One region of the Clostridium sp. genome, then DNA from elsewhere that is predicted to be linked to it. Evidence: predicted binding sites of a transcription regulator. Region 1 holds the regulator's gene; each other region holds the start of a gene.
The links. Region 1 encodes Rex, which represses fermentation and respiration genes when NADH is low (regulators of the CRP and FNR family bind a similar motif). Its sites were predicted from a motif close to ATTGTTAANNNNTTAACAAT; they were not measured.

Region 1 (3,217 bases):
TCCACTTTTTACTTTGGACTTGAAATTTATGTCCTTTAGCTTGGGAGGGTTGTCAGGTGCATCTATTCTTTCGATTTTATCCAGCATTTTCTGGCGGCTTTCAGCAGCTTTTATGCTCTTCTCTCTATTGAAGGATCTGTACTTTTCGATTATGGATTCCAGCCTTTTTATTTCTGCCTGTTGAATATTATAAGCCTTAAGCTGGGATTCGTAATCTTTTTCTTTCAAATCTATGAATTTTGTATAACTTCCATTGTAAAAATTAACATGCCCGTTTATCAATTCTGCAGTTATAGATGTTACCGAATCCAGAAAATATCTGTCATGTGATATGAGAATAACTGTGCCCTTGTAATTTTTAAGATAATCTTCAAGCCATTCTATTGCTTCCAAATCGAGATGATTTGTAGGTTCATCCAGCAGAAGAATATCTGGTTTTGTTAAAAGAAGCTTGCAGAGTGCAATCCGGGTTTTCTGACCGCCGCTTAGAAGATCTATTTTTTTGTCGAAGTCACTTTCAAAGAATCCAAGTCCTTTCAATACCCTGTTTATGTCTGCCTTATATGTATAACCACCATTGTTTGTATAGAGTTCAGAATACGTTGTATAGTTGTTTATCAATTTGTTGTGATATTCTTCATTGTTTTTATCATAAGGTTCACCCATTAAAGTTTCTAAATCTGATAATTTTTTTTCCAGATTGATTAGCTCCTTGAAAACCAGCATCATTTCTTCATATACTGTGTTGGAGGAATTCAAAGATAAATGCTGTGCCAGGTAACCTAAAGTTTTAGTTTTATCTATAAATAAATCTCCACTGTCATGTTCAAGTTCTCCTGTGAGAATTTTGAACAAGGTAGACTTGCCAGCACCGTTTGGTCCTATCAGACCGACTTTTTCACCTTCGTTTATGTTGAAGGTTATATTGTTCAATATAGTATCTATTCCATAACTTTTGTGGATATTTTTGCAGCTTAAAATTACCATAGTATAAACACCGTCCTTAACCATTATATTTTACTATTTATACTGATATTTTTGTAGTACTATTTGAAATTAGTTGTATTTGTTTTTCTGCATTAAATTATTAAATTTATATGAAATAGACGACGGATACTATTGACATTTAATAGTTAGAAATAATACTATTAAATAAGAATTTGTATTAGTATATTAAAATGATATGATATAAATATACAAAGGAATAATATAATGAGTATAAGTCGCAGATTAAATATTAAATAAATACGAGGTGCAGTTTATGGATAGAAAAAAAAATATATCAATGGCAGTTATAAAGAGACTTCCAAAATATCACAGATATTTGGGCGATCTTATGAGAAATGATGTTGACAGGATATCTTCCAAGGAATTAAGTGAGACTATAGGATTTACAGCTTCACAGATAAGACAGGATCTAAATTGTTTTGGAGACTTTGGACAGCAGGGATATGGATACAATGTAAGTGAATTGTACAGTCAGATAAGAAATATACTTGGACTTACAAAAGTTTACAATACAGTGATAATTGGTGCCGGGAATATAGGCCAGGCTCTTGCCAATTATACTCGATTTGATAAATTGGGATTTTGCCTGAAAGCCATTTTTGAAAGAAATCCCAAGCTTATAGGGATAAGAATCAGGGATATAGAAATACGGGATGTGGATTATCTTAGTGATTATCTGAAGGAAAATCACATAGACATAGGAATAAATTGTGTGCCTAACAATAATGCACAAAATGTATGTGATATACTTGTTAAAAATGGAGTTAAGGGAATATGGAATTTTGCCCCGGTGGATTTGGTTGTACCTGAAGATGTAAAGGTTGAAAATGTTCATTTGAGTGACAGTTTATTAACACTCAGCTGTCTGCTGAACGATATAGATCAGAACAATTCAATATAAAAAACAATATAAGTACTTTAAAATTTAAAAATAAATTAAATTTTGTTTGGATTTTTATTGAAATGTATTGAGGTAGGGTATATAATAATAACTGAGGTTAAAAAAATGAAGTTATTTTTATAATTAAACTTGTGATATTATTAACAATTTATTGTTAATAATATCACAACAATATAATTGTGGAGGTTTAATATGGATTTTAAAAATGTTATTTTTGAAAAAGAAGGGAAAATAGCCTTAATTACAATCAATAGACCGAAGGCTCTTAATGCACTTAATTCAGAAACACTGGTTGAAATCGATTCTGTAATCGATAAAATTGCTGCCGACGATGAAATATTGGCTGTAATACTTACAGGCGCAGGAAAATCTTTTGTTGCAGGTGCTGATATATCAGAAATGAAAGGTTTAAATGCATCCGGCGGAAGAAAATTTGGAATTTTGGGGAATAAAGTATTTAGAAAATTAGAGAATTTGGAAAAACCGGTTATTGCAGCGGTAAATGGATTTGCATTAGGTGGAGGATGTGAAATATCCTTGGCTTGCGACATAAGAATAGCTTCATCAAAAGCTAAATTCGGTCAGCCGGAATCAGGACTTGGAATCACTCCAGGATTTGGAGGAACTCAAAGACTCCCAAGACTGGTAGGTACTGGAATAGCTAAGGAACTCATATATACTTCCAAGATCATAAATGCAGATGAGGCACTTAGGGTAGGATTGGTAAATAAGGTAGTAGAACCAGAGGCATTGCTGGATGAAGCAAAGTCAACTGCAAATCAAATAGCTGCCAATGCACCGATAGCTGTAAAGCTGTGTAAAGCGGCTATCAATAAGGGTATACAGACAGATATAGATACTGGTATAGCATATGAATCAGAAGTATTTGGAGAATGTTTCGCTACAGAAGATCAAAAAGAAGGAATGGGTGCATTCCTTGAAAAGAGAGACAAATCCTTTAAAAATAAATAAAATAATTGAGTAATAATGTTTTTCCACATATATAGGCTTTATTTTTGAAATCATATAGATATGATTTCAAAATTAAAATATTTAACTTATCAAGGAGGAAAATAAGTATGAAAAAAGTATTTGTTCTTGGAGCCGGCACAATGGGATCTGGAATAGCTCAGGCTTTTGCAGCTAAAGGTTGCGAAGTAACAATAAGAGATATAAAAGAAGAGTTTGTTGAAAGAGGAATTTCAGGAATAAAAAAGGGATTCGATAAAAGAGTATCGAAGGGAAAAATATCACAGGCAGATGCTGATGCTGTACTTTCCAGAATAAATGGAACAGTTGACCTCAACA
Region 2 (3,217 bases), 780 kb from region 1:
TGCTCGGTTTGCTTTTTCCATTTGGAATATTATATGTTATTTCTTTATACTACTTGTAATTTTCTACTATTATGGCTGTTCCCATTCCTCCACCTATGCACAGTGTAGCCAGTCCATATTTTGAATCTCTTTTCTTCATTTCATAAAGAAGAGTAGTAAGTATTCTTGCACCAGAAGCTCCAATTGGATGTCCAAGAGCAACTGCACCACCATTTACATTTACCTTGCTCATATCAAATTTCAGATCCTTGGCAACTGCCAAACTCTGTGCTGCAAAAGCTTCATTCGCTTCGATCAGATCCAAGTCTTCTACAGTTAAGTTAGCTTTTTCTAGTGCCAGTTTTGTAGCATAGAACGGTCCATATCCCATTATTTGAGGATCAAGTCCCTTTGAACCATAAGAAACTATTTTTGCAAGAGGTTTTATTCCTAGTTCTTTTGCTTTTTCTGCACTCATAACAACTAGAGCTGCTGCAGCATCATTTATACCTGAAGCATTACCTGCAGTAACAGTCCCACCGTCTTTCTTGAATGCTGGTTTCAATTTTGCCAGTGATTCTGCAGTTGTTCCAAATCTAGGGAATTCATCAGTGTCAAATACTATTTCTCCCTTTTTTCTATCCTTAATAACTACTGGAACTATTTCATCCTTGAATTTTCCAGCTTTTATTGCTGCTTCTGCCTTCTGCTGTGATGATGCTGAAAATTCGTCCTGCTGTTCTCTTGTTATTCCCCATTTTTCTGCTACATTTTCAGCTGTCATACCCATGTGGTAATTATAGAAAGCATCCCACAGACCATCTTTTACCATTTCATCTATTATTTTACCATCAAACATTCTTTGTCCCCATCTTGTAGTTGGAAGCACATAAGGAGCTGCAGACATATTTTCCATTCCACCAGCTACAACGATATCATCATCACCGGCCTTTATTAACTGTGCTGCCAAGCTTACTGATCTAAGACCTGAACCACAAACCTTGTTTATTGTAAAAGCTGGAACCGTGTTTGGAATATCTGCTTTTATCAATGCTTGTCTTGCTGGATTTTGTCCAAGTCCTGCCTGTAATACATTTCCCAATACAACTTCATCTACATCTTCTGGTTTTATGTTGGCTCTTTTTATTGCTTCTTTTATAACTAGGGCACCTAAATCTGGAGCTGAAACACCTTTCAAGCTTCCTCCAAATTTACCAATAGCTGTTCTAGCTGCACTTGCAATAACTACTTCACTCATGACTAATCCTCCTATTTATTTTAAAATTTTAATAAATTACAAACTTGTCTGTTAACAATTTCATTATACTCGATAATTAAAAATTTATCAATATTTTTGTTAAAAAAAACACAAAGTTTTTTAGTACCCCATTTGAGGAAATTGGATTTTGTCAAATATGTTATATAAATCTATTTACATGTTACACTATTTAAAAAGCATTTGCAATAATTAATTCAATTATTTGTTTAAATAATTGAACTCATTGTATTTTCCCTTCTCAATACCAAAATAGTCCAATATTGCATCGACGATTCTTATTGAGGCCTTTCCATCACCATATGGATTTATTGCTCTGCTCATTCTTTCATATTCATCTGGATTTCTTATAAGTTCGTTGGCACTTTTAACTATCATCTCCTCTGAAGTCCCCACAAGTTTTACCGTACCAGCTTCTACTGCCTCAGGTCTTTCTGTAACATTTCTTAAAACAAGTACAGGTTTCCCTAAGTGTGGTGCTTCTTCTTGAAGCCCGCCGGAATCAGTCATAACCATATAGCACTTGTTCATTAAATTATGAGTCTCATCTGTATCAAGCGGTGGAAATAGATATACCCTGCCCTGATCCCCTAATATCTTGTATACTACATCCTTTACCACTGGATTCAAGTGTACCAGATATACTAGTTCTACATCCTTGTTCTGCTGTACTACAGTTTTTAGAGCCCTGCAGATATTTTCTATTCCAGCTCCCCAGTTCTCTCTTCTATGTGCTGTTACCATTATAACTTTATTATTTTTATAATCTATTTGATTCAATCTATTATTGTTAAATTCATAACTGGGATTTATTGTAACATTCATAGCATCTATAACTGTATTTCCAGTTACAAATATTTGACTTTCACAAATTCCTTCCCGCAAAAGATTATATTTGGATTTTGGAGTAGGGGCAAAGTGAAGATCTGCTATGGCACCTGTAAGTTTTCTATTCATCTCCTCCGGAAATGGGAAATATTTGTTATAGGTTCTAAGCCCGGCTTCAACATGGCCCACCTTGATTTTTTTGTAAAATGCAGCCAAGGCCCCTGCAAAGGTTGTAGTGGTATCTCCATGTACCAGAACAAGATCTGGTTTTTCTTCTATAAATATTTCTTCAAGTCCTTCAAGTACCTTCGTTGTTATTCCTGTCAATGTCTGCTTGTTTTTCATTATGTTCAGGTCAAAATCCGGGTTTATGCCAAATAAATTCAATACTTGATCCAGCATCTGCCTGTGCTGTGCCGTAACACATACTTTATTGGTTATGTACTCTCTTTTTTCAAGTTCCCTTACAAGTGGGGCCATCTTTATTGCTTCGGGTCTTGTACCAAATATGGTTATAGTTTTCAACATTCTCATATATATACCTCCATTTTCTACAGGTCCACATTTTATATTGAAATGTCAATCTTTATGTTTAAAAAATCCAACCTTCCAGGCAATTACAACAAGTACTACCATAACTCCTGCCAGAACAAAGTAAGACCTCTGTGGATTAATTTGCATGGCGATTATGGAAAAACTCCCTAAAATAATACTTATTATATACATTATCATGACTGACTGTCTCTGAGTTAATCCCATATCAAGCAATCTGTGATGCAGATGTCCTCTATCAGCCTGCATAATGGGTCTGCCATTTATCTTCCTTCTTATCATGGCAAACAATGTATCATAGATGGGTATACCCAATGCAAGTATTGGAACTGCAATGGAAAATGCCGCCGCTGACTTTATTGCTCCTTCTATTGATATGGATGCCAGCATGAATCCCAGAAGTTGTGCTCCTGTGTCACCCATAAATATTACAGCAGGATTAAAATTGTATGGCAGGAAACCTATTATTGAGCCTGAAAGTATGATTGTCAGCATAGCAGCCTCATTTCTGCCATTTAAAATTGATATGATAAAAAGTGTAACAGCCGATATAAATGACACTCCTGCTGCCAATCCATCAAG
Region 3 (3,217 bases), 240 kb from region 1:
AATATGGTGGTTATGGAGCAGATTATTTATCTTATGCAATTGCAGTAGAAGAGGTATCAAAGGTACATGCCTCCATGGGAATATCCTATTCAGTTACAACATCTTTGTGTGCAGGTGGAATAATTAATAATGCATCGGAAGAACAAAAGAAAAAATATCTTCCGGATTTATTGACAGGCAGGAAATTTGGTTCTTTTGGAATGACGGAACCAGGGGCCGGTTCAGATGCGTCTGCGGCAGTAACAACAGCTGACAGAAAAGGGGATTACTATATATTAAATGGTACTAAGTGCTTTATAACAAACGGACCTCTTTCAGAAACATTCCTGGTATTTGCAATAACTGACAAGAGCAAGGGACCTAAAGGTGTGTCGGCATTTATAGTAGAAAAAGGATATCCTGGATTTTCAATAGGAAGAATTGAGGATAAATGCGGAATAAAAGCAGCACAAGTATCAGAATTATTATTCGATAACTGCAAAGTACCTGCAGAAAATCTGGTATCTGAAGAAGGAAAAGGACTTAAAATAGCATTGAGCACACTGGACGGAGGAAGAATAGGTGTAGCAGCACAGGGACTTGGAATAGCAGAGGGAGCCTTCGAACTTGCAAAACAATATATGAAAGAGAGAATTCAGTTTGGAAGACCACTGTTCAAACAGCAGTATCTAGCATTCAAGATGGCAGAGTTGGATCTTGAAATAGAACAGGCTAAATATATTCTCTACAAGGCAGCTATAGACAAACAGGAGGGAAGACCGTATGGTGTACCTGCAGCAAAGGCAAAAATAGCATGCACGGATGCAGCCATGCACGTAACAACTGAAGCAGTTCAGATGTTTGGTGGAAATGGATACATGAGAGAGTATGAAGTTGAGAGAATGATGAGGGATGCCAAGATAACTCAGATATATGAAGGAACAAATGAAATACAGAAACTGATAATAAGTGGACAGCTTTTCAGATAATCTTGTGTTTTAAAATTATTTGTTGAATTTAATGAGTTGATAAGTAATAAATTATATCCTGTAAGATGGGCACGGGAGATAGCGTGCATCATCTTACAGGGTGTTTTTCGTAATAATATTTTTCAAATATTATGTTAAAAAATTTACAATGATTGTTGACAAATTTTTTGTATGCAAGTAAAATTAAATTAAACGTTAACACAAACAAATTCATTCAATCTACATAATAATTGCCACTTGAATGGCATAAAATAGAGGGGTGATATAAGGAGGTGATGTAGAGGACGATATAATGAAAAAATGTTCTTCCTAGAATAAAAAATATTGAAATTCTCTGGAGAGCTGACAAATTATTAACACATAGTTGTCAATTAAAAGATATAAGGAGGTAAAATGAATGGATTTTACATTGACTAGGGAACAGGAACTTGTAAAACAAATGGTAAGAGAATTTACAGAAAATGAAGTCAAACCCCTGGCTGCCGAAATAGACGAGACAGAAAGGTTTCCAAGAGAAACAGTAGAAAAGATGGCCAGATACGGCATGATGGGGATACCTTTCCCGGAGGAATATGGCGGGGCGGGTGGAGACACCCTGTCTTATATAATAGCTGTGGAAGAACTTTCCAAGGCCTGCGCCTCAACGGGAGTCATACTCTCGGCACACACATCGCTCTGTGCATCGCTTCTCGAACAGTTCGGCACGGAAGAACAAAAACAGAAATATCTGGTTCCCCTTGCAAAGGGAGAAAAGATAGGTGCATTTGGACTTACAGAACCCAATGCAGGTACGGATGCATCCGGACAGCAGAGTCTGGCTGTACTTGAAGGAGACCATTATATACTGAACGGTCAGAAAATATTCATAACAAACGGTGGAGCTGCAGACATATTCGTGGTATTTGCAATGACAGACAGGAGCAAGGGAAATCATGGCATATCAGCATTCATACTTGAAAAGGGAATGCCGGGCTTTTCAATAGGAAAACTTGAAAACAAAATGGGAATAAGGGCATCATCAACTACGGAGCTGATATTCGAGGACTGTATAGTTCCAAAGGAGAATCTTGTAGGAAGAGAAGGAAAAGGTTTTGGAATAGCAATGAAGACTCTTGATGGAGGAAGAATCGGTATAGCAGCACAGGCACTTGGAATAGCAGAAGGCGCCCTGGAGGAAGCAGTTGAATACATGAAAGAAAGAAAACAGTTTGGAAGATCACTTAGCAAGTTCCAGGGGCTGGCATGGACTGTTGCCGATCTGGATACTGAAATACAGGCTGCAAAATACCTTGTGTACAAGGCAGCATTGAGCAAGGATGCACATGTATCCTATACAGTAGATGCAGCAAGAGCCAAGCTTATGGCAGCAAATGTTGCCATGGAGACTACAGCAAAGGTTGTACAGCTCTTTGGAGGATATGGATATACAAAGGACTATCCAGTAGAGAGAATGATGAGAGATGCAAAGATAACTGAAATATATGAAGGAACCTCGGAAGTACAGAAAATGGTCATTTCAGGAAATATATTTAAATAGGAGGAACGCCTAATGAATATTGTTGTTTGTTTAAAACAGGTACCGGACACAAATGAAGTCAAAATAGATCCAAAAACAGGAACGCTTATAAGAGAAGGTGTTCCTTCGATAATAAATCCAGATGACAAGAATGCACTTGAGGAATCAATTGCAATTAAAGAAAAAACAGGTGGAAAGGTTACAGTAATAAGCATGGGACCACCCCAGGCAGAGTCGGCACTGAGGGAAGCACTTGCAATGGGTGCAGACGAGGCAATACTCATATCTGACAGGGCTTTTGCAGGAGCAGATACCTGCGCCACAGCATATGCACTTTCAGGAGCACTCAGGAAACTGGACTACGATATAATTTTTGCAGGAAGACAGGCAATAGACGGAGATACCGCACAGGTTGGACCTGAAATAGCAGAATTTCTGGGAATACCGCAGATAACTTATGTAGAAAAGGTCGATGTGGATGGAAGTACGGTTACAGTTAGAAAAGCATGGGAAGACGGGTATGAAACAGTGAAAGTCAATACGCCGGTACTGCTTACTGCTATAAAAGAATTGAACAATCCAAGATATATGCATATGAAGAATATATTTAAAATCTTCAACAAGGAAGTAAAAGTGTGGAGCGCTGCCGATCTTGAAGTTGACAGGGAACGTCTTGGACTTAAAGGTTCTCCTACGAAGGTAAAGAGATCAGCTACAAAAGAAGCAAGAGGGG

Region 2: the regulator Rex is predicted to act here: its motif matches at 1,310-1,329, upstream of LKE46_RS13670 (acetyl-CoA C-acetyltransferase).
Region 3: the regulator Rex is predicted to act here: its motif matches at 1,099-1,118, upstream of LKE46_RS16520 (acyl-CoA dehydrogenase).

What each region holds. Positions count from the first base shown of each region.
Region 1 covers NZ_JAKVOI010000001.1:3,559,891-3,563,107, forward strand. The annotation lists gene LKE46_RS17605 (ABC-F family ATP-binding cassette domain-containing protein) at 1-987, opposite strand, end outside; gene LKE46_RS17610 (redox-sensing transcriptional repressor Rex) at 1,262-1,909, shown strand; gene LKE46_RS17615 (short-chain-enoyl-CoA hydratase) at 2,102-2,881, shown strand; gene LKE46_RS17620 (3-hydroxybutyryl-CoA dehydrogenase) at 2,989-3,217, shown strand, end outside.
Region 2 covers NZ_JAKVOI010000001.1:2,783,835-2,787,051, forward strand. The annotation lists gene LKE46_RS13670 (acetyl-CoA C-acetyltransferase) at 50-1,237, opposite strand; gene wecB (non-hydrolyzing UDP-N-acetylglucosamine 2-epimerase) at 1,457-2,617, opposite strand; gene LKE46_RS13680 (glycosyltransferase family 4 protein) at 2,663-3,217, opposite strand, start outside.
Region 3 covers NZ_JAKVOI010000001.1:3,320,213-3,323,429, forward strand. The annotation lists gene LKE46_RS16515 (acyl-CoA dehydrogenase family protein) at 1-968, shown strand, start outside; gene LKE46_RS16520 (acyl-CoA dehydrogenase) at 1,366-2,505, shown strand; gene LKE46_RS16525 (electron transfer flavoprotein subunit beta/FixA family protein) at 2,518-3,217, shown strand, end outside.